DNA from 3 places in the Streptomyces decoyicus genome. Region 3 is predicted to be linked to each of the others. Evidence: predicted binding sites of a transcription regulator. Region 3 holds the regulator's gene; each other region holds the start of a gene.

Region 1 (7,902 bases), 2.2 Mb from region 3:
GTGCCGAACGCATATGTGTTCGCGATCAGTTGTGCCCAAAGTGTGTGCGGTATTTGTCGCCTAGGTGCGCTATGCCCGGCCCGACTTGCCCTGGAGAACCGGGATTTCACCGCATATTGCCGATTCTCCGGCCCCAGAATTCTCGTCCGATTGACCTGTTGCTCTGGGCATCTGTGCAGATACATTCAGCGGCGGTCGACGCGTTCCGGCGCACACCCCACGGGCCTTTCGCGGGGTGAGGTCTGACCCGGGTCCGCGGAGTGCGGTCCTGCGCAAGGGCCAGTAATAGGGGAGTTAGGCATGGCTCAGGGCACCGTCAAGTGGTTCAACGCGGAGAAGGGGTACGGCTTCATCGCGGTCGACGGTGGTGCGGATGTTTTCGTCCACTACAGCGCGATCCAGATGGACGGCTACCGCACCCTCGAGGAAGGTCAGCGGGTCGAGTTCGAGATCTCGCAGGGCCAGAAGGGGCCGCAGGCGGACATGGTCCGGGTGGCCGGCTGAGGCGCCGACCGACTGCTGCGTAGGGAAGGCCCGTACCCCGTCGGGGGTGCGGGCCTTCTGCTGTCCGCCGTCGGCGGACAGCGGGGCCGGCGGAGGCGGGCGGGTCGCCGCGGGACGTCCGTGTCCACGCAGGTCCACCCGTGCGCACCCGTCACTCGGCCACCACTTCCGTCGGAGGGTTCTTCGAAGCTGCCTTGCACTCAAGGGGTGCGAGTGCTAATCATTGCGTTAGCACTCTCCCAGTGAGAGTGACAAAGAAGGACCGGGTCGGTGAGGCCCGTAGGCCGCGTGGGGCAAGGAACCACACAGGTCTGCAGGTCGTCCGTCGCGGGCGCCAGCGCGGTCCGGAGCAATCCACCCCAGTCCGGGAGGACCACTTCACATGGCCAAGATCATCGCGTTCGACGAGGAGGCACGGCGCGGTCTCGAGCGCGGGATGAACCAGCTCGCCGACGCCGTCAAGGTCACCCTCGGCCCCAAGGGCCGCAACGTCGTCCTCGAGAAGAAGTGGGGCGCCCCCACGATCACCAACGATGGTGTTTCCATCGCCAAGGAGATCGAGCTCGAGGACCCGTACGAGAAGATCGGCGCCGAGCTGGTCAAGGAGGTCGCGAAGAAGACGGACGACGTCGCCGGTGACGGCACGACGACCGCGACCGTCCTGGCCCAGGCTCTGGTCCGCGAGGGCCTGCGCAACGTAGCCGCCGGCGCCAACCCGATGGCCCTCAAGCGCGGTATCGAGCGTGCCGTCGAGGCCGTCTCCGCCGCCCTGCTGGAGCAGGCCAAGGACGTGGAGACCAAGGAGCAGATCGCTTCGACCGCCTCCATCTCCGCCGCTGACACCCAGATCGGCGAGCTGATCGCCGAGGCCATGGACAAGGTCGGCAAGGAAGGCGTCATCACCGTCGAGGAGTCCCAGACCTTCGGTCTGGAGCTGGAACTCACCGAGGGTATGCGCTTCGACAAGGGCTACATCTCGGCGTACTTCGCGACCGACATGGAGCGCATGGAAGCCGCGCTCGACGACCCGTACATCCTGATCGTCAACTCCAAGATCAGCAGCGTGAAGGACCTGCTGCCGCTCCTGGAGAAGGTCATGCAGTCCGGCAAGCCGCTGCTGATCATCGCCGAGGACGTCGAGGGCGAGGCCCTGTCGACCCTGGTCGTCAACAAGATCCGTGGCACCTTCAAGTCCGTCGCCGTCAAGGCCCCGGGCTTCGGTGACCGCCGCAAGGCCATGCTCGGCGACATCGCCATCCTCACCGGTGGCACCGTCATCTCCGAGGAGGTCGGCCTCAAGCTGGAGAACGCCGGTCTCGAGCTGCTCGGCCGCGCCCGCAAGGTCGTCATCACCAAGGACGAGACCACCATCGTCGACGGTGCCGGCGACAGCGAGCAGGTCCAGGGCCGGGTCAACCAGATCCGCGCCGAGATCGAGAACAGCGACTCGGACTACGACCGCGAGAAGCTCCAGGAGCGTCTGGCGAAGCTGGCCGGCGGCGTGGCCGTCATCAAGGCCGGTGCCGCCACCGAGGTCGAGCTCAAGGAGCGCAAGCACCGCATCGAGGACGCCGTTCGCAACGCGAAGGCGGCCGTCGAGGAGGGCATCGTCGCCGGCGGTGGCGTCGCCCTGCTCCAGGCCTCCCAGGTCTTCGAGAAGCTGGAGCTCGACGGCGACGAGGCCACCGGCGCCAACGCGGTGAAGCTGGCCCTGGAAGCCCCGCTCAAGCAGATCTCCGTCAACGGCGGCCTCGAGGGCGGCGTTGTGGTGGAGAAGGTGCGCAACCTGCCCATCGGCCACGGCCTCAACGCCGCGACCGGTGAGTACGTCGACATGATCGCCGAGGGCATCATCGACCCGGCGAAGGTCACGCGCTCCGCGCTCCAGAACGCCGCCTCCATCGCGGCGCTCTTCCTCACCACCGAGGCCGTCATCGCCGACAAGCCGGAGAAGGCCGCCGCCGGCGGCGCTCCGGGCGGCATGCCGGGCGGTGACATGGACTTCTGATCCCCGGATCAGAACGCTGATCCTCCCGGATCACGTCCAGACGTACGTCGGGGCGGCACCCTCCTCCCAGGGGGTGCCGCCCCGGCGGCGTTTCATGGGGGCGCGTCCAACGGCGGTGCCGTTGGCGGGCGGGGCCGAGGCTTGGCGTTGGCCCCGCTACCGCCGACGGCCGATGAGGCACCCCGCGACGCCCAACACCGCGGCCACGGCCAGCATCGCGGCTCCGCCGAGAGTGGCCGGTCCGGGCGGGCCGTCGCGGTCCAAGGTGCTTTCGTAGACGACCTGGACCAGGGTATTTCCGTGTGCCGCGGGCAGTGAGGGCAGTGGCGCGTACGGAGGCGGCGCCTCGCCCCACAGGACCAGTGCCACCCCGCCGGCGGCCACCACGAGAACGGTGAGTGCCACGGCCAGCCTGGCGCGCCAGGGACGGTGTAACCGGATCAGCATGGCGCCGACCCTACTGCGGCGGAGTGGCGTCGACAGGGGGCGCGGTCCGGGTGCGGTCCGTCCCCGGTCCGGGTGTGATCCGTCCGCCCTCCGGGTGTGATCCGTCCGCATTCCGCCCAAACACCGCACCTTCACGCCTTCTTCGCCATTTGGCTACAACCCTCCCTGCCCCTCGCAGGTCTCTTGTGAGTCAACTGCCGCACAGGTACCGGGAAGCGACTCCCCCGCACAGGTACGGGGGAGAGGCTCCCGCACAGGTACCGGGAAGCGACTCCCGCACAGGTGCCGGTGGAGACTCGCGCCCCGGGCCGCGGCGGTTCGGACACACCATTCGGTTGTGGACGCCCCGCGCGTCCCGCAGGCAGCAGGAGAGTCCCGCATGCCCCAGCACCTCCGTACGACCCTGGCCACCGCCGCCGCCACCGCGCTGGCGGCCGGGCTGCTGACGGCCGCCACCGGCACCGCCGCGGCCGCGGACCACGCCGCGCCGGCCGCCAACGGCCGCCAGGGCGATTTCAACGGCGACGGCTACCGCGATCTTGCGGTGGCCGCGCCCTCCGCCACCGTCGACGGGAAGAAGGGCGCGGGCGCCGTCACCGTGCTCTACGGTTCGGCGCACGGCGTGGACGCCTCCCGGCGCACCACGCTCACCCAGAACTCCCCGGGCGTCCCCGGCGCGGCCGAAGCCGACGACCTCTTCGGCGCGAGCCTCGCCACCGGTGACTTCAACTCCGACGGCTTCGCCGACCTCGCCGTCTCCGCCCCGTACGAGGACATCGCGGCCGATGCCGACGCCGGCACGATTCAGATCCTGTGGGGCGCTTCCGGCGGCCTCTCCGGAAACGGCGGCGTCGCCCTCGCCGACCCGGCCCCCACCCAGCACGACCGCTTCGGCGCGGCGCTGGCCGCCGGCGACTTCGACCGTGACGGCAAGGCCGACGTCGCGGTCGGCACGTCCGCCCCGACGCTGCACGTCTTCAAGGGCGGCATCGGCAGGTCCGGAGCCCCGGGCGCGCGCACGGCCCTCGCCCTGCCCGTCGTCGGCGGGCCCACCAGCGGCGTCCTCCAGCTGACCGCGGGCGAGGTCACCGACCAGGGCTACGCCGACCTCGTCGTCAGCGCCTACGACAAGAACGCCCCCCACTACAGCACCAATTACTACCTGCCCGGCACCCCGGCCGGCCTCTCCGGCGCCGGCCTCAAGCGGCTGCCCGGCGGCTTCATCACGGCCATCGGCGATGTCGACGGCGACGGCTTCGGCGACCTCGTCACCGGCATGCTCTTCGACGACCGGGTCCCCGGCAGCACCAAGGGCGGCAAGGTCAACGTCATCCACGGCTCGGCGAACGGCCCGCGCCTGGACCGCATCGACGCCATCACCCAGGAGTCCGGCGCCGTGCCCGGCAGCTCCGAAAAGGGCGACAAATTCGGCTACGAGGTCACCCTCGGCGACACCAACGGTGACGGCATGCAGGACCTGGCCATCGGCGTCGCACACGAGACCCTCGACGGCGTGAGCAAGGCCGGGGCGGTCACCGTCCTGCGCGGCTCGCCCTCCGGTATCGACACCTCGCAGCACATCCAGTACTTCCACGAGAACTCCCCGGGCGTCCCCGGGGCCAGCGAGAAGGACGACTACTTCGGCGGCGAGGTCGTCCTCTCCGACCTCAACGGTGACAAGAAGGCCGACCTGACGGTGGGCGCCACCTACGAGGACGGCGGCAACGGCGGGCTCATCACCCTCCCCTCGGACGGCAGCAGCCTCACCGCCACGGGTTCCCGCTACATCAGTCCGTCCGACGTCGGCATCTCGACGGCGGGCGCGCCGGAGTTCGGGAGCGTCATCGCGGGGTGAGGGCCGTGTAGCACGCGGAGGCGGCCCGAGGGCGGCGCAAGCACCAGATCGGGGTCCGCGGCTTGAGCAGCCACGGACCCCGAGTGGGGGTCAGACGCCGTGCAACGAACCTGACTTGACGCCCTCGACGAACGCCGTCCAGGCCGGCGCCCGGAACGCGAGCGCCGGACCGTGCGGGTCCTTGGAGTCACGGACGGGCACGATGCCGGGGTGGTCGTCGGAGACTTCGAGGCAGTTGCCGCCCTCACCACCGCTGTGGCGGGACTTACGCCATTGGGCGGCGCCGGGGAAGTCCCGGGCTACCTCAAGGCAGTCGCCGCCGTCGCCACCGCTGTAGCTGGACTTGTGCCAGGTGGCCGAGTGCAGGCCGTACTCAGGACTGATCCTCATGCGCGTAATCCTCCGCCACTGATTCGATCAGGGCCAGGGATTCCTGGGGTGACAGTGCGCTGGCCCCAAGCAAATCGTAAGTCAGTTCGTGACGGGCGACCGTAGCCGGATCGTCCTGCAGGCGGCCAGTTCCCAAGCTTTGAAGGTAGGCGAGTGGAGGCGCGTCCTCGAAGGTCATGAGTTTGAGGGATCCGTTCATTGCTGCGTGAGCCCCCGCCGTAAGCGGCAGCACCTGCACAATGATCCGGTGTCGCCTGCATAGTTCAGTGATGTGCCGTAGCGCCTCTGCCATGACTCCTGCACCACCTACCCGTCGGCGTAGCACGGCCTCGTCCAGTACTGCCCACAACAGCGGGGTCGTTGGATGAGTCAGCAGGTGGGCCCGCTCAAGCCGCGCAGACACCAGCTCGTCGATGACATCGTCCGGCGCCGTCGGCTGGTACGCGCGGCAGACCGCCCATGCATACGCCTTCGTCTGCAACAGCCCCGGAATCAGCTGCGGCGCGTACTCCCTGATCGCCGTGGCGATGGCTTCCGCCTCCGCCGCTTCCGCGAAGTGATCCGGGTACTTCGACTTCTTCGCGGCCTCGCAGTTGCGGACGAAGTAGCCGTCCGTCGCCAGGATCTCGTCCATCTTGACGGCGTATTCCATCTGCATCCGCCGCGTCCCTGCCTCCAGCTGGCCGATGAACGAGCCGCTGACGAAGAGGGGACTGCCGAGTTCCTCCTGGGTGAGGCCCGCCTCTTCACGTTTGTGTCGTAACTCGGCCCCGAGCATGGCGCGGGGTGACGAAGACGGGTCGAGGGGCTTGGGTCCGGGCATCGCAGCAACTCCCTGTTACACACGATCGGTTGTTGGGTCTGCGTCTCTATGCAGGCTAGACCTGTAGCCGCCACGCTGTGTGCACAACCGGAACACTCAGCGTGGAAGGTGATGGAGAGAAATGTTGACGGCGCGTGATCGGGTACGGCAGGCCGAGGTTGTCATGGTGGAACTACAGACCGCACTCCGAGCAGTGGGGGTCACCCTGCCCTCCCTCTGCGTCGACCCGGTGTCGTGCGCGAGCAGCGTCATGGCGCCACTGGTCGAGCTGGGGCGCTGCAACCTGGACACCGCCCAGCGCCTGGCCGACGTACTGGCGGAGTACGCCAAGACCGCCGCTCCCGGACACGGCACGGAGGAGCGGCAGCCGTGATTCCGGCGCTCGGCAGCTATGCGGTGGACGGGCGGGACGGGCGCGTCGGGCGGGTCGTGGGCCAGGAGGGGCCGTGTGTGCAGCTCCGGCCGCCCGGCGGCGGCCGGTCGTGGAACTGCCCGCCGTACTTATTACGCGCCGCCCCGCCGTCCGCCGTACTGGCGGCCCGGGTCAGGGAATTGAACTGGCAGAGCCGGATGCCGTGACCGGGGATCACCGGGTGGGACGGGCGTGGGGCCGGTCCAGCTCTTCCGTCCGGTTGACGAACCCGCGTACGTCAGCCCGGGATGTGGACGCCCTCGGGGTGGGTCGGCTTTGCGGACGGGGCCGGGGCCGGGGGTGTGCCGGTCGCTGGGGTGGTGGTGCCGGGGTTGCGAGGCGTGTCGGAGTCGTGGTTGTCGTGGTTAAGGTCCGTCCGCATCTGCCTGCTGAAGCCGAAGAAATAGGTGGCGAGGAAGCCGGTGAGGTAGCCGACGGCCAGGCCCAGGGCGTAGACGACGAGGGTGGTGGTGATGCTCTGGTTGCCCTTGACCAGGGGGAAGAGGGCCCAGCCCGAGGGGCCGATGGCGGTGGAGCCGACGGTGTCGCCGAGTTGGTTGAACAGGCCGACGAAGCCGCCGCCGAACGCGCCGCCTAGGCAGGCGGTGATGAAGGGGCGGCCCAGAGGGAGCGAGACGCCGTAGATCAGGGGTTCGCCGACGCCCAGGAAGCCTGCGGGGAGGGCGGACTTGATGGTCGTACGGATCGAGCGGTTGCGCGGGAGGCGGAGGTAGACGGCGATGGCGGCGCCGACCTGGCCCGCTCCCGCCATGGCGAGGATCGGGAGCAGGACCGTATAGCCCTGCTGCTCGATGAGGGTGGTGTGGATGGGGATGAGGGCCTGGTGGAGGCCGAGCATCACGAGGGGGAGGAAGAGGCCGCCCAGGATGAAGCCGGCGAACGCGCCGCCGTGGGCCAGCAGCCAGCCGGCGAACGAGCCGATGGCGGTGGAGACCTCGCCCGCGACGAACATCAGGCCGAAGATCGTGACCAGGCCCGTGACCAGGACGGTCAGGGTGGGGGTGAGGAGCACGTCCAGTGCCTCGGGGACCCGGACCCTTCCCCACGCTCTCGAATGCGCCCGGCCGGGGAAGACTCCGTTGCGGCACCACTTCTCCACCCGGACGGCGAGCAGCGCCGCGGCCAGTGCGCCGAGGACGCCGCCCTGGCCCGGTGCGAGCTTCTGGCCGAAGGCCGTGACGTGGGAGATGCCCGGGAAGACGATGATCGCGGCGACCGCACCGCCGAGGATGGGGGTGCCGCCGAACTCCTTGGCGGTGTTGTAGCCGACGAAGACGGCGATGAGGGACATGAAGCCGGAGGCGATGGCGGCCAGGGCCGGGACGACGGACGGCAGCCAGCCGAGGTTGGTCAGCAGGCCGTTGATCCCGGCGACGATGCCGCAGCCGATCAGGGCCGGGATCAGCGGGACGAAGATATTGGCGATCCGGCGGAGGAACAGC
Region 2 (7,902 bases), 970 kb from region 3:
GCCGGGTGCCCCTCAGTCCGGCGCGGTGCTGCGCGAGATGCGCTGGTGGGACATAGCGCCGGTGCTGGATCTCGAACGGGAGCTCTTCCCCGAGGACGCCTGGTCGCCGGGCATGTTCTGGTCCGAGCTGGCCCATGCGCGCGGCCCGCACGCCACCCGCCGCTACCTCGTCGCCGAACTGGAGGTGCCGCCGCGCAGCGGCGCCGATGAGGGGTGGCGGTCGGGTGGCGGGCGGGCGGGCCGGCTGGTCGGCTACGGCGGGCTGGCCGCCGTCGACGGCACCGGCGACATCCAGACCATCGCCACCGCCCGCGACCAGTGGGGCACCGGCCTCGGCGCCCGGCTGCTGACCGAACTCCTCGGTGCCGCGACAGACTTCGAATGCCACGAGGTGCTGCTGGAGGTGCGCGTCGACAACCTCCGCGCCCAGCGCCTCTACGAGCGCTTCGGCTTCGAGCCGATCGGCTTCCGCCGTGGCTACTACCAGCCCGGCAACCACGACGCCCTCGTGATGCGCCGTACCACCCAGACCTCCTCCGAAGCACCCTCCGTACAAGGAACTTGACACTCATGGCTGACTCACGCGGCGGACCGCTCGTCCTCGGCATCGAGACCTCCTGCGACGAGACCGGTGTCGGCATCGTCCGCGGCCACACCCTCCTCGCCGACGCGGTCGCCTCCAGCGTCGACGAGCACGCCCGCTTCGGCGGTGTGGTGCCGGAGGTGGCCTCGCGCGCCCACCTGGAGGCGATGGTCCCCACCATCCAGCGGGCCCTGAAGGACGCCGGGGTCGCGGCCTCCGACCTGGACGGGATCGCGGTCACCGCGGGGCCGGGCCTGGCCGGTGCGCTGCTGGTCGGCGTCTCGGCCGCCAAGGCCTACGCCTACGCCCTGGGCAAGCCGCTCTACGGGGTCAACCACCTCGCCTCGCACATCTGCGTCGACCAGCTGGAGCACGGCCCGCTGCCGGAGCCGACGATGGCCCTGCTGGTGAGCGGCGGCCACTCCTCCCTCCTGCTGGCCCCGGACATCACCTCCGACGTGCGGCCGCTGGGCTCGACGATCGACGACGCGGCGGGCGAGGCGTTCGACAAGATCGCGCGGGTGCTGAACCTCGGCTTCCCCGGCGGCCCGGTCATCGACCGCTACGCGCGCGAGGGCAACCCGGACGCGATCCGCTTCCCGCGCGGCCTGACCGGCCCCCGCGACCCGGTCTACGACTTCTCCTTCTCCGGTCTGAAGACGGCCGTCGCCCGCTGGATCGAGGCCAAGCGGGCGGCCGGTGAACAGGTGCCGGTGGCGGACGTCTCGGCGTCCTTCCAGGAGGCCGTGGTGGATGTGCTGACCCGTAAGGCCGTCCGGGCCTGCAAGGACAGCGGCGTGGACCACCTGATGATCGGCGGCGGGGTCGCGGCCAACTCCCGGCTGCGGGCGATGGCCGCGCGCCGCTGCGAGGACGCCGGGATCACCCTGCGGGTGCCGCGGCCCAAGCTGTGCACCGACAACGGCGCGATGGTCGCCGCCCTGGGCGCGGAGATGGTGGCCCGCAACCGGCCGGCCTCCGCCTGGGACCTCTCCGCCGACTCGTCCCTGCCGGTCACCGAACCGCATGTGCCCGGTGAGGCCCCCGATGACCCGCCCGCCCCGTCCGGCCACCACCATGACCATGACCACGGCCATGACCACGTCCACGAGATGAGCAAGAACAACCTCTACTCCTGAGGCCGCGCGAGGGCTCGTTTTGTCGTTCTGCGAGTCCTCCCGCTTCCCCCGGCCCGACGTCCGGCCCGAGGTCTTACCCTGACTTGCAGCACCCGAGCGCGCACGTGGGGAGGCGGCAAGACGTGGACTGGTTCTGGTGGGTCTTCATCTTCTTCATGGCGGGCGGCTTCGCGAAGGTCGCCGACACCGCGCGTACGGCGCTGCGTACGCGGCACGAACGCAAGATGGAGCGACTGGAGACCGCCCGTCAGGAGCGGCAGGAGCTGGCCGCCGCCCAGCAGCCGCCGCAGCCGGTGTGCGGCTGCACCCACCACCTCGCCAAGCATGACAAAAAGGGCAAGTGTCATGAGCGGGTGGAGGTGGCGGTCGCCTGGGACGCCGACCACAAGCCGGTGCAGTACGAGGCGGGCCAGTGCACCTGCCAGCAGTACATCGGCCCGCAGCCGCTCTCCCAGATCTACGCCGAGGACCTCACCGACCTGGCATGAGGGCCCCTCAGGGCGCGTCCGCCGCGGGGTGCCCCAGCAGCATCGAGGGGGCGCCGGCGACCCGGGTCAGGAAGATCGTGCAGGACTTGCGGCCCCCGCCGAGCTTCAGCTTCTTGCGCAGCTCCTCCGGCTCCACCGCGGAACCGCGCTTCTTGATCACCGCGATGCCCACCTCGCGCTCCCGCAGCAGCGCCTTGAGCTTCTTGACGTGGAACGGCAGCACATCGGTGATCGCGTAGGCGGTCGCGTACGGCGTCTCGACCAGCCGGTCCGCGGTGAGGTACGCGATCGTCGGATCGATCAGCCGGCCGCCGATCTGCCGGGCGACATCCGCGACGAGATGGGCGCGGATCACCGCCCCGTCCGGCTCGTACAGCCAGTCCCCGACGGGGCCCGGCTCGGGATCCGGCAGTCCGGCGCCGAGCAGGGAGTCACCGGCCGGGAGCAAGGTGGCGCGGCGGCCACCGGGCGTGGGACCCGGCGCTCCGTCCACCGCCGTCCCGAACCACACCACGGCCTCCTTGACGTCGCCCCCGTCCGAGATCCACTCCGTCTCCGCGTCCTCGGGCAGCGCCTCGTGCGGCACCCCCGGCGCGATCTTCAGCGCGGCGAACGGTGCCTTACGGGCCGCCTCGACGGCCCATGACAGCGGTGGCTCATACGCCTCCGGATCGAAGATGCGCCCGCCGGTCGCCCGGCCACCGCCCCTCACCGAGGCGCTGCGCGCCGCCCCCTTCGTCGGCGCCTTGCCGCGCCGCGCCGGATCGACGAACACCGCGTCATATCCGGCGGTGTCCACCTCCGTCACGTCCGCGCAGCGCACCTCGATCAGCTCCGCGAGCCCCAGCGCCTCGGCGTTGGCCCGGACCGCGGCGCAGGCCAGGGGGTCCCGGTCGACGGCCAGGACCCGGATCCCGGCGCGGGCCAGCGCGATCCCGTCGCCGCCGATGCCGCAGCACAGGTCGGCCAGCGTACGGACGCCCAGTGCGGCGAGCCGGGCGGCGCGGTGGGCGGCGACCGTGGCACGGGTGGACTGCTCGACGCCGTTGGGCGTGAAGTACATCAGCCGCGCATCCGCCCCGAACTTCGCCACCGCGCGCTGCCGCAGCCGGGCCTGCCCGAGCGCGGCGGAGACCAGCGGCGCGGGGTGGTCACGGCGCAGCCGGGTGGCTGCCGCCAGCTCGTCCGCCGGGTCGTGGTCCCGCAGCTCGGCCAGCAGCGATTGCCCCTCCGGGGCGAGCAGGGCGGCGAAGGTGTCCAGGTCGTTCACGGTGTCATTGTCCCCCCACGTTGTCGGCTTTCCCGCCGTGGTGGTGTGTCGCCGTTTGTCGCCCGCTGCGCGGTGCGCTCGCCGTTGCGCTTGGCCTCCGGCCCACGTTGTCGGCTGTCCCGCCGTGGTGGTGTGTCGCCGTTTGTCGCCCGCTGCGCGGTGCGCTCGCCGTTGCGCCTGCGGCGGGCGGGGTCCGCTGCGCGGGGCTGTGGGTGCGGTGACGGGCCTCCGGGGCCGGTGTGTGGGACTGCTTCGCTTTACGTCCCACACACCGGCCCCTCCGGCCCGTCCCCTCCCGTGAGTGGAGAAAGTGAAAGTGGGTGGGGGCGGGCCACCGGCGTGGGCGTTTGCAAGTGATCTACGAGGTGCGCCGGACCCTCCACTAGCACCCCCACCAGCCTTTCCCCACCCCCCATCGGGAGGGGTCGCGCCGCAGGACGAAGTCCGGAGGAGCGGCACCGCACCCGACAGCCCCGCGCAGCGACCCCGGCCCGCCGCAGGCGCAACGGCGGGAAATTCCCACGGCGGGCCAGCCGAAGACGTGGGGCACAAGGCAAAGCGCAGCGGAACGGCGGGAAAGCCAAAAACGTGGGAAGAATCAGACCCGCTCGCGCCGCCGCTGCGCGTGGTCGCTGATGCGTAGGAGCAGGGCCACCATCACCCAGTTCGCGACCAGGGACGAGCCGCCCTTGGCGAGGAACGGCAGGGCCTTGCCGGTCAGGGGGATCAGGCCGGTGACGCCGCCGGCGACCACGAAGACCTGGAGCAGCAGCGCCCCGGAGAGACCGACGGCGAGCAGTTTGCCGAACGGGTCGCGGGCGGTCAGGCCCACCCGCAGTCCGCGCTGGGCGAGCAGCACGTACAGCATGATCACGACCATCACTCCGGCCAGCCCCATCTCCTCGCCGACGGTGGTGAGGATGAAGTCGCTGTTACCGGCGAAGCCGATCAGCTCAGGGTGGCCCTGGCCCAGGCCGCTGCCCGAGATGCCGCCGCTGCCGAAGCTGAACAGTGCCTGCGCGGCCTGGTCGGAGATCAGCCCCGGCGGCCGGCGGTCCTCGGGCAGAAAGATGTCCATCGGGTGCAGCCAGGCCATGATCCGGCCCTTGACGTGCGGCTCTATGGAGCCGACGACGGCGGCGCCGATCGCGGCCATGGCCAGGCCGCAGAGCACCCAACTCGTGCGCTCGGTGGCCATGTACAGCATGATCACGAAGACGCCGAAGAAGATCAGCGAGGTGCCCAGGTCCCGTTCGAAGACCAGCACCAGCAGGCTGATCACCCAGATCGTGAAGATCGGCGCGAGCTGCCGCCCCGGAGGCAGCTGGACGCCCAGGACGCGGCGTCCGGCCAGCGCCAGCGCATCGCGGTTGACGGTGAGATAGCCCGCGAAGAACACCGAGATCATGATCTTCACGAACTCGCCGGGCTGGAGGGACAGCGGTCCGAGCAGAATCCAGCGCTTGGCGCCGTACATGTCGGCGCCGAAGAAGGCCGGCGCCATCAGCAGCACCAGCGCGACCACCATCGTCAGATAGATGTAGCGCTGGAGGATGCGGTGATCGCGCAGCACCAGCAGGATGGCTATACAGACCGCCACCCCGATCACCGTCCACACCAGCTGGCCGCTCGCCGCCTCGGCGATCTTCAGCCGGGGCGTTTGCGCGTAGGTGAGGTCCAGGCGGTGCAGCAGCACCAGACCTATCCCGGTCAGCAGCGTCGCCAGCGGCAGGATCAGCGGATCGGCGCGGGGCGCGTAGCGGCGCAGGACCAGATGCGGGACCAGCGCCACGAAGAACATGCTGACGGCGAAGCCGGCCAGCCCGCCGGGCAGCCGGCCGGTCATCGACAGGCCGGTGAAGGCGTAGCCGAAGTCCGCGATCAGTACGGCGAAGGCGAGCAGCCATGCCTCGGTCCGCCGGCGGTCCGGTGCCTGGGCCAGCGCGGCGAACGTCATGGTGCGCTCGGCGTCGCTCTCCGGCTGCCGGGCAGCCCGGGGAACGCTGGTCGGTCCACGCACGGGTTTCCTCCGCCACTGATCGTCAAGGCCGCGGGCCGGCCGGGTTGTGCCCGGTTCGTCGGCCCGGCAGTCGGGGAGGTAGACGAGGCAGCCGGTGGCGTGGTTGCGAGGGAACGGGAAGGTGTGTCCGATTTGATAGGAACCTGCCCCTTACACGGCCCGTAAGTCGGCGCGTAACCCGCCCCGATCCCGCGGCAGATGGCCGTGACCGGCGGGGTGCGGACCGCCGGAGGCCGCGGATTCGTGCGGCCGGTCAACCGGTGCGGAGGGAAGCGCACCCCGCCGCGCTGGCACTCCGCTTGACCGAGTGCTAACCGCGTCATAGTCTCGGCGTTGGCACTCTCCAGTGGGGAGTGCCAGAAACACAGCGACGGGCAGGTCCGGCACCCGCGACGACGGATCCACCTGGTCGCCACCTCAGACAGTTAACCCCGTGAGATCTCCGAAGGGGGAGGTCGGATCGTGACGACCACCAGCTCCAAGGTTGCCATCAAGCCGCTTGAGGACCGCATTGTGGTCCAGCCGCTCGACGCCGAGCAGACCACGGCCTCGGGCCTGGTCATTCCGGACACCGCCAAGGAGAAGCCCCAGGAGGGCGTCGTCCTGGCCGTGGGCCCGGGCCGGGTCGAGGACGGCAAGCGCGTCGAGCTCGACGTGAACGTCGGCGACGTCGTGCTCTACAGCAAGTACGGCGGCACCGAGGTGAAGTACAACAACGAGGACTACCTCGTTCTCTCGGCTCGCGACGTTCTCGCGATCGTCGAGAAGTAAGTCACCCAGTTTTGCCGTGATCTGCGCCCCTGGTTCCCGCGTCTAAACAACCCGGGGCAGGGGCGCAGTTCGTTTGAGCGACAGCGGTCCCCACGTCGTGGCCGAGGATCGCAATGAGAGGACTTGAAGCAACCCATGGCGAAGATCCTGAAGTTCGACGAGGACGCCCGTCGCGCCCTTGAGCGCGGCGTCAACAAGCTTGCCGACACGGTCAAGGTGACGATCGGCCCCAAGGGCCGCAACGTCGTCATCGACAAGAAGTTCGGCGCGCCGACGATCACCAACGACGGTGTCACCATCGCCCGTGAGGTCGAGGTCGACGACCCGTACGAGAACCTGGGTGCCCAGCTCGTCAAGGAGGTGGCGACCAAGACCAACGACATCGCGGGTGACGGCACCACCACCGCCACCGTGCTGGCGCAGGCGCTGGTCCGCGAGGGTCTGCGCAACGTCGCCGCCGGCGCCTCCCCGGCCGCCCTGAAGAAGGGCATCGACGCCGCGGTCAAGGCCGTGTCCGAGGAGCTCCTCGCGACCGCCCGTCCGATCGACGACAAGTCCGACATCGCTGCCGTGGCCGGTCTGTCCGCGCAGGACAAGCAGGTCGGCGAGCTCATCGCCGAGGCGATGGACAAGGTCGGCAAGGACGGTGTCATCACCGTCGAGGAGTCCAACACCTTCGGTCTGGAGCTGGACTTCACCGAGGGCATGGCCTTCGACAAGGGCTACCTCTCGCCGTACATGGTCACCGACCAGGAGCGTATGGAGGCCGTCCTCGAGGACCCCTACATCCTGATCCACCAGGGCAAGATCGCCTCGATCCAGGACCTGCTGCCGCTGCTGGAGAAGGTCATCCAGGCGGGGGCCTCCAAGCCGCTGCTGATCATCGCCGAGGACGTCGAGGGCGAGGCCCTGTCGACCCTGGTCGTCAACAAGATCCGTGGCACCTTCAACGCCGTTGCCGTCAAGGCTCCCGGCTTCGGTGACCGCCGCAAGGCCATGCTCGGCGACATCGCCACCCTCACCGGTGCCACGGTCATCGCCGAGGAGGTCGGCCTCAAGCTCGACCAGGCCGGTCTGGACGTGCTGGGCACCGCCCGCCGCGTGACCGTCACCAAGGACGACACCACCATCGTCGACGGTGGCGGCAACTCCGAGGACGTCGCGGGCCGCGTCGCCCAGATCAAGGCCGAGATCGAGTCCACCGACTCCGACTGGGACCGCGAGAAGCTCCAGGAGCGCCTCGCCAAGCTCGCCGGTGGCGTCTGCGTCATCCGTGTGGGTGCGGCCACCGAGGTCGAGCTCAAGGAGAAGAAGCACCGTCTGGAGGACGCCATCTCCGCGACCCGCGCCGCGGTCGAGGAGGGCATCGTCTCCGGTGGTGGCTCCGCTCTGGTCCACGCCGCCAAGGTGCTGGAAGGCTCCCTGGGCAAGGAGGGCGACGAGGCCACCGGTGTCGCCGTCGTCCGCCGCGCCGTCGTCGAGCCGCTGCGCTGGATCGCGGAGAACGCCGGCCTCGAGGGCTACGTCATCACCGCGAAGGTCGCCGAGCAGGACAAGGGCAACGGCTTCAACGCCGCCACCGGCGAGTACGGCGACCTGGTCAAGGCCGGCGTCATCGACCCGGTGAAGGT
Region 3 (7,902 bases):
GCCCGCGCCTACAGCCGCCAGGAGCGCATCAGCCAGGTCCTCCAGCGCCGTCTGCTGCCGCGGGGGCGGGCGCAGGTGCCCGGCGTGGAGTCGGCGGTGGTCTACGAACCGCGGGAGGGTGCCTGGGCGGGCGGCGACTTCTGGGACCTCTTCGACGCCGGGGACGGCCGCTGGTGCTTCGCCCTCGGCGATGTCTGCGGCAGCGGCCCCGAGGCGGCCGCGGTGACCGGGCTGGCCCGTCCGGTGCTGCGGCTGCTGGCCCGCGACGGCTTCGGGGTGGCCGCGGTGCTCGACCGGCTCAACAAGACCATGGCGCGGGAGGCTGCGGACTCGGTGGCGGCGGTCGCGGCGGCGGTGGCGGCGGCCGGCGCCGGGGCGGAGGCGCCGGTCGAGATCCGCGAGGAGGGCGAACAGGCCCGTTTCCTGTCCCTGCTCTACGGCGAGATCGTCCCGTACCCCGGCGGCTCCGGGGGCGCACGCTGCACCCTCGCCAGCGCCGGCCATCCGCTGCCGCTGGTGCTGGGCGCGGACGGCACGGTCCGGGTCGTCGCGGCGCCGCAGATGCTGCTGGGGGTGGTCGAGGACGCGGCGTACGTCAGCGAATCGTTCGACCTCTGCCCGGGGGAAACGCTTCTGTGCGTCACCGACGGGGTGACCGAGCGGCGCTCGGGGCGGCGGCTCTTCGACGACGAGGACGGTCTGGCCACCGCCCTGGCCTCGGGCGTCGGCCTGGGCGCCACCGCCCTCGCCGACCACATCCGCAACACCGTCCACGCCTTCGGCCCGATCCCGCCCGACGACGACCTCGCCCTGCTGGTCCTCCAGGCGGCGGGGCACGGGGTGCCCTAGGGCACACCGGCGCCGGACCGGCACCGCCCCGCCATGACGGACAATGGTTCCCATGCCTTCCGCACTGCCTGATGGTGAGCCGATGCCCGAGGACGGGGCGCTGCCCGGTCATACCCCGGCGGGTGCCGCCGGCCGGCCCCTCGGCTTCTATCTGCATGTGCCGTACTGCGCGACCCGCTGCGGCTACTGCGACTTCAACACGTACACCGCGAGCGAGCTGCGCGGCTCCGGGGGCGCCCTGGCCTCCCGCGACAACTACGCGGACACCGTCGTCGACGAGATCCGGCTGGCCCGCAAGGTGCTGGGCGACGACCCGCGCCCGGTGGAGACGGTCTTCGTCGGCGGCGGCACCCCGACCCTGCTGCCCGCCGCCGATCTCGGCCGGATGCTCGCGGCCATCCGCGAGGAGTTCGGTCTCGCGCCCGGTGCCGAGATCACCACCGAGGCCAACCCGGAGTCCGTCGACCCCCGCTACCTCGACGAGCTGCGCGCGGGCGGCTTCAACCGGGTCTCCTTCGGTATGCAGAGCGCCCGGCAGCACGTCCTGAAGATCCTCGACCGTACGCACACCCCGGGCCGCCCCGAGGCCTGTGTCGCCGAGGCCCGCGCGGCCGGTTTCGAGCACGTCAACCTCGATCTGATCTACGGCACCCCGGGCGAGACCGACGACGACTGGCGCGCCTCCCTCGACGCTGCGCTCGGCGCCGGCCCCGACCACGTCTCGGCCTACGCCCTGATCGTCGAGGAGGGCACCCAGCTGGCCCGACGGATCCGCCGCGGCGAGGTCCCGATGACCGACGACGACACCCACGCCGACCGCTACCTCATCGCCGACGAACGCCTCGCCGCGGCCGGTTTCACCTGGTACGAGGTCTCGAACTGGGCCACCACCGACGCCGCCCGCTGCCGCCACAACGAGCTCTACTGGACCGGCGCCGACTGGTGGGGCGCGGGCCCCGGTGCCCACAGCCACGTCGGCGGCGTCCGCTGGTGGAACGTCAAACACCCCGGCGCCTACGCCCAGGCCCTCACTGAAGGCCGCTCCCCGGGCGCCGGCCGCGAGATCCTCTCGGACGAGGACCGCCGCGTCGAACGCATCCTCCTGGAGCTGCGGCTCTCGGACGGCTGCCCGCTGGACATCCTCGCGCCGGCGGGGGCGCGGGCGGCGGCCCGTGCGCTGGCCGACGGCCTGCTGGAGGCCGGTCCGTACGAGGCGGGGCGGGCCGTGCTGACGCTCCGGGGACGGCTGCTGGCGGACGCGGTGGTGCGGGATCTGGTGGACTGAGAACGTACTGTCCTCGAACGAGTGAACCGATGCGACGGGCCTGCGGCCCCGCCTAGGCTGTTCCTAGCCTGTGCCGTATACACGGCGACGGGAAACGGAGGCCACGGAGATGACCGCTGTGGATGAACGCCGGATGACGGAGCTCTTCGAGAACCTTGAGGTTCCTGAGGGCGTCAAGATCGAGCTCCTCCGGGCGAACATCGTGATGATGGCGGGGCCGGACGTGGTCCAGAACGACATCGTGGAAGCTGTCCTCGACCAGTTTCCGCGGAAGAAGTGGCGGCGCCTGCAAACGCAGGATGTCGCGCTTCATCAAGAGTCCAGTGAGCCCCAGCCGGATCTCGTGCTGGTGGAGCGCGGAACCGGACCGGACTCCGGGCGCATGATGCCGCCTGAGGTGATCAAGATGGTGGTCGAGGTGGTCTCCAAGACCAGCGTTGATCATGACTATGTCATCAAGCGTTCGATTTACGCGGCGAGCAGGCTTCCGCTCTACCTGATCATCGATCCCCTCGTGGCCCACTGCGTCCTGCTCACCGGGCCCACCGGCACTGGGGAGAACGCCGACTACCGGTCGCAGTCGATCTATAAATTTGGCGATCCCGTGCCGGTGGACCAGCTCGATGTCGTACTCGACACCAGCGAATTCGGGACCCTGCCCAACGTCAGGCCGCACCGTCGGCCGTAACGAAGTCGATCAGCTCCTCCACCCGCCCCAGCAGCGCCGGCTCCAGGTCCTTGTAGGAGCGCACGCAGGACAGGATCCGCTGCCAGGCGGCGCCGGTGTTTTCCGGCCAGCCCAGTGCCCGGCACACGCCCGTCTTCCAGTCCTGCCCGTGCGGGACGGACGGCCAGGCCGCGATCCCGACCGAGGACGGCTTCACCGCCTCCCAGACGTCGATGTACGGGTGGCCCACCACCAGCGCGTGGTCACCGGTCACCTCGGCCGCGATACGGGACTCCTTCGAGCCGGGCACGAGATGGTCGACGAGGACGCCGAGACGGGCGTCAGGACCGGGGGAGAAGCCGCGGACGATCGCGGGCAGGTCGTCGATGCCCTCCAGGTACTCCACGACCACGCCCTCGATGCGCAGGTCGTCGCCCCACACCCGCTCCACCAGCTCGGCGTCGTGCCGGCCCTCCACATAGATGCGCCCGGCGCGGGCGATCCGTGCGCGGGCGCCGGGCACGGCGAGCGATCCCGATGCCGTACGCGTCCGGGCGGTGGCCGCCGGCCGGCCCTGGGGGCGTACGAGAGTGACCACCCGCCCCTCCAGCAGGAAGCCGCGCGGCTCCATGGGGAAGGCCCGGTGCTTGCCGAAGCGGTCCTCCAGGGTGACCGTCGGGCCCTGCGCCGTCTTCTCGCAGCGGATCACGGCGCCGCAGAAGCCCGAGGTGACCTCCTCGACGACCAGATCGGGCTCGGCCGGCACCTCGGGCGCAGGCTGCTGCTTCTTCCAGGGCGGGGTGAGGTCGGGGCTGTAGCGCCTGTTCTGCATCGCGTGGGACCTGTTCTCTGTCGCTCTTTGTTTGTTCTCTGCGGGGCGGTCGGTGTTCGGGCGGCCGGGGGCCCGGGGCGTCCCCAGGGGAAGCAGTCGTGGGGAGGGCGGGCGGTGGTCAGGACGGGGCGACGCCGAAGCGGGTGGCCAGGGCGTCGCGTTGGGCACGGACGAAGCGGGCGTCCACCACGGCGCCATGGCCGGGAACGTACCGCGCGTCCTCGCCGCCGAGGGCCAGCAGCCGGTCCAGCGCGGCGGGCCACTGCTGCGGCAGTGCGTCGTGGCCTGCCTGGGGCTCTCCTGACTCCTCGACCAGATCGCCGCAGAAGACGATCTCCGGGTCCCCGCGCCGGCCCGGTACCAGCACGGCCAGGTCGTGGGCGGTGTGCCCGGGACCGACGTTGGCGAGCAGCACCTGCCGGTCGCCGAGCTCGACGGTCAGCTGGTCGTGGACGTGGTGGTGCGGGGCGACCAGCAGATCGGCGGCCTCGGCGGCGGCGTCCCGGTCGACGCCCTGCCGCATCGCGTCGTGCCGCAGCTCGTCCTTGCCGCGGCGCAGCAGCTCGCTCAGTCCGGCCGCGCCGAAGACCTCGACGCCCGCGAAGGCGGCCGTGCCCAGCACATGATCGAAGTGGGGGTGGGTGAGCGCGACATGCGTCACTTCCCGGCCCAGTACGCCACGGATCGCACGCCGAAGGTCCGCGCCGTCGCGCAGGGTCGCGCCGGTGTCGACGATCATGACGCCGGTGGTCCCGGCGATCACCCCGATCGTCTCGTCCCAGCCCGGCATACGGCGCCTGGCGACACCGTCACCGAGTCGTTCCCAACCGGCCTCTTCCCAAGCAGTACGCATACCGAGACGCTAGCGCCATCGCGATAGCGTTGCCCGACAGATCGGCCGAACACGGTCATCGGGCGGGTGCTGTGCGCGGCTGCCCTTGCCGTGTTCGTGCTACCCGGCCGTACACTGGCTCAGGGTCTGGCACTCGGCCCGTGTGAGTGCCAGGAGAGACGAGGCGGCGGACGGCCGGACTGGAGGTGCGCGGGATGCTCAGTGAACGCAGGCTGGAGGTGCTGCGTGCCATCGTCCAGGACTATGTGGGGACGGAGGAGCCGGTCGGCTCCAAGGCGCTCACCGAACGCCATCAGCTCGGCGTCTCCCCGGCCACCATCCGCAACGACATGGCGGCCCTGGAGGACGAGGGATTCATCGCCCAGCCGCACACCAGCGCCGGGCGCATCCCGACCGACAAGGGCTACCGCCTGTTCGTCGACAAGCTGGCCGGCGTCAAGCCGCTGTCCAGCCCGGAGCGGCGGGCGATCCAGAACTTCCTGGACGGCGCCGTCGACCTCGACGACGTGGTGGGCCGCACGGTCCGGCTGCTGGCGCAGCTGACCCGGCAGGTCGCGGTCGTGCAGTATCCGTCCCTGACCCGGTCCACGGTCCGGCATGTCGAACTGCTGGCGCTGGCCCCCGCCCGGCTGATGCTCGTACTGATCACGGACACCGGACGGGTCGAGCAGCGGCTCATCGACTGCCAGGCGCCGTTCGGCGAGGCCTCGCTGGCGGACCTGCGGGCCCGGCTCAACAGCAGGGTCGTCGGCCGCCGGTTCGCGGATGTGCCGCAGTTGGTGCAGGATCTCCCGGAGTCCTTCGAGCAGGACGACCGCGGCACGGTCTCGACAGTGCTGTCGGTGTTGCTGGAAACTTTGGTGGAAGAGACCGAAGAGCGGCTGATGATCGGCGGTACCGCCAATCTCACGCGCTTCGGGCACGATTTCCCACTGACGATCCGGCCGGTGCTGGAGGCCCTTGAGGAGCATGTGGTGATGCTCAAGCTGCTCGGGGAGGCCAAGGACTCGGGCATGACCGTACGTATCGGGCATGAGAATGCCCACGAAGGCCTGGCGTCCACATCGGTCGTCACGGTCGGCTACGGTTCGGGCGACGAGGCAGTCGCCAAACTCGGCGTGGTCGGACCGACCCGCATGGACTACCCCGGAACGATGGGAGCGGTACGCGCAGTGGCACGTTACGTCGGACAAATCCTCGCGGAGTCGTAAGTGGCCACGGATTACTACTCGGTCCTCGGCATCAGCCGTGACGCCTCGCAGGACCAGATCAAGAAAGCCTTCCGCCGGCTGGCGCGTGAGCTGCACCCGGACGTGAATCCGGATCCCAAGACCCAGGAGCGGTTCAAGGAGATCAACGCCGCTTACGAGGTTCTGTCGGACCCGCAGAAGAAGCAGGTCTACGACCTCGGCGGCGACCCCCTCTCGCAGGCGGGCGGCGGCCAGGGCGCGGGCGGCTTCGGCGCGGGCTTCGGCAACTTCTCCGACATCATGGACGCGTTCTTCGGCACCGCGTCGCAGCGCGGGCCGCGCTCGCGCACCCGCCGCGGCCAGGACGCCATGATCCGGCTCGACATCGAGCTGAACGAAGCGGCCTTCGGCACGGCCAAGGACATCCAGGTCGACACCGCCGTCGTCTGTACGACGTGCACCGGTGAGGGAGCCGCGCCGGGTACCTCGGCGCAGACCTGTGACATGTGCCGCGGCCGCGGTGAGGTCTCGCAGGTCACCCGGTCCTTCCTCGGCCAGGTCATGACGTCCAGGCCCTGCCCGCAGTGCCAGGGCTTCGGCACGGTCGTGCCGACCCCGTGCCCCGAGTGCGCAGGCGACGGCCGGATCCGCTCCCGCCGCACGCTGACCGTCAAGATCCCGGCCGGTGTCGACAACGGCACCCGCATCCAGCTCGCGGGCGAGGGCGAGGTCGGCCCCGGCGGCGGCCCCGCCGGCGATCTCTATGTGGAGATCCACGAGCTGGCGCACTCGGTCTTCCAGCGGCGCGGCGACGATCTGCACTGCACGGTCACCATCCCGATGACAGCGGCGGCGCTGGGCACGAAGTGCCCGCTGGAGACGCTGGACGGGGTGGAGGAGATCGATGTCCGGCCCGGCACCCAGTCCGGCCAGTCGATCCCGCTGCACCAGCGCGGGGTGACCCATCTGCGTGGCGGCGGCCGGGGCGACCTCATCGTCCACGTCGAGGTGCAGACCCCGTCCAAGCTCGACCCCGACCAGGAAGACCTGCTGCGGCGGCTGGCCAAGCTCCGCGGGGAGGAACGGCCCACGGGGCAGTTCCAGCCGGGGCAGCAGGGTCTGTTCTCGCGCCTGAAGGATGCGTTCAACGGGCGATAGCCCCAGGTGGGCCCGGGGGCGGAGCCGTTCCCCGGGCCGGCGCAGCGGTCGCCGCCCCGGTTCGGAGCGGGGCGGTGGGCGTGACACGATGTGCTCATGCCCACCGCACTGACCGAGCTCTGCCGCTACCCGATCGTGCAGGCCCCGATGGCGGGAGGCGGCTCAGGACCCGAGCTGGCCGCCGCCGTCTGCGGCGCCGGCGGTCTCGGCTTCCTCGCCGCCGGCTACAAGACCGCCGACGGCATGTACCAGGAGATCAAGCAGCTGCGGTCGCTGACCGACCGGCCCTTCGGCGTCAATCTCTTCATGCCGCAGCCCTCGCTGGCCGACGGCTCCGTCGTCGAGGTCTACCGCGAGCAACTCGCGGGCGAGGCCACTTGGTACGAGACGGAACTCGGCGACACCGACGGGCCCATCGACGACGGCTACGAGGCCAAGCTCGCGATCCTGCGGGACGACCCGGTGCCGGTGGTCTCCTTCACCTTCGGCTGCCCCTCGCGCGCGGTCCTCGACGCCTTCGCCAAGGTCGGCACGTACACCATCGTCACGGTCACCACCGCCGCCGAGGCGCAGGCCGCACAGTGGTCGGGCGCCGACGCGGTGTGCGTGCAGGGCGTGGAGGCCGGCGGCCACCAGGGCACCCACCGCGACGATCCGCACGCCGACGGGACCGGCTCGGGGCTGGGCCTGCTGGCGCTGCTCGGCCAGGTCCGCGAGGCCGTGCAGATCCCGGCGATCGCCGCGGGCGGGCTGATGCGCGGGGCACAGATCGCGTCGGTGCTGGTCGCCGGGGCGAGCATGGCGCAGCTGGGCACCGCCTTCCTCGCCACCCCCGAATCGGGCGCCAACCCGCTGCACAAGCAGGCACTGACCAACCCGCTCTTCACGCATACGGAGTTGACCCGGGCGTTCTCCGGGCGGCCGGCCCGTGGGCTGGTCAACCGCTTCATGCGTGAGCACGGCCCGTACGCCCCGGCGGCCTACCCCGCCGTCCACTACCTCACCTCCACCGTGCGCAAGGCCGCGGCCAAGGCGGGCGACGCACAGGGCATGAACCTGTGGGCGGGG

What was found. Region 3 encodes HrcA, which represses chaperone genes, less so after heat shock. Its sites were predicted from a motif close to TTNGCACTCNGNNNNNCNGAGTGCNAA; they were not measured.
Region 1: groL (chaperonin GroEL) is a predicted target of HrcA. The motif match lies at 733-759, and genes of this name have one in related genera.
Region 2: groES (co-chaperone GroES) is a predicted target of HrcA. The motif match lies at 5,788-5,814, and genes of this name have one in related genera.

Annotation. Positions count from the first base shown of each region.
Region 1 covers NZ_CP082301.1:4,977,674-4,985,575, forward strand. The annotation lists gene K7C20_RS22010 (cold-shock protein) at 301-504, shown strand; gene groL (chaperonin GroEL) at 887-2,512, shown strand; gene K7C20_RS22020 (hypothetical protein) at 2,669-2,959, opposite strand; gene K7C20_RS22025 (FG-GAP-like repeat-containing protein) at 3,339-4,814, shown strand; gene K7C20_RS22030 (DUF397 domain-containing protein) at 4,905-5,204, opposite strand; gene K7C20_RS22035 (helix-turn-helix domain-containing protein) at 5,188-6,027, opposite strand; gene K7C20_RS22040 (hypothetical protein) at 6,149-6,400, shown strand; gene K7C20_RS38340 (hypothetical protein) at 6,400-6,606, shown strand; gene K7C20_RS22045 (PTS transporter subunit EIIC) at 6,678-7,902, opposite strand, start outside.
Region 2 covers NZ_CP082301.1:3,771,989-3,779,890, reverse strand. The annotation lists gene K7C20_RS16395 (GNAT family N-acetyltransferase) at 1-565, shown strand, start outside; gene tsaD (tRNA (adenosine(37)-N6)-threonylcarbamoyltransferase complex transferase subunit TsaD) at 571-1,722, shown strand; gene K7C20_RS16385 (hypothetical protein) at 1,845-2,210, shown strand; gene K7C20_RS16380 (THUMP-like domain-containing protein) at 2,218-3,480, opposite strand; gene K7C20_RS16375 (FtsW/RodA/SpoVE family cell cycle protein) at 4,079-5,437, opposite strand; gene groES (co-chaperone GroES) at 5,963-6,271, shown strand; gene groL (chaperonin GroEL) at 6,407-7,902, shown strand, end outside.
Region 3 covers NZ_CP082301.1:2,803,236-2,811,137, reverse strand. The annotation lists gene K7C20_RS12415 (ATP-binding SpoIIE family protein phosphatase) at 1-849, shown strand, start outside; gene hemW (radical SAM family heme chaperone HemW) at 902-2,134, shown strand; gene K7C20_RS12405 (Uma2 family endonuclease) at 2,244-2,822, shown strand; gene K7C20_RS12400 (DUF3097 domain-containing protein) at 2,800-3,633, opposite strand; gene K7C20_RS12395 (MBL fold metallo-hydrolase) at 3,752-4,486, opposite strand; gene hrcA (heat-inducible transcriptional repressor HrcA) at 4,681-5,697, shown strand; gene dnaJ (molecular chaperone DnaJ) at 5,698-6,834, shown strand; gene K7C20_RS12380 (nitronate monooxygenase) at 6,931-7,902, shown strand, end outside.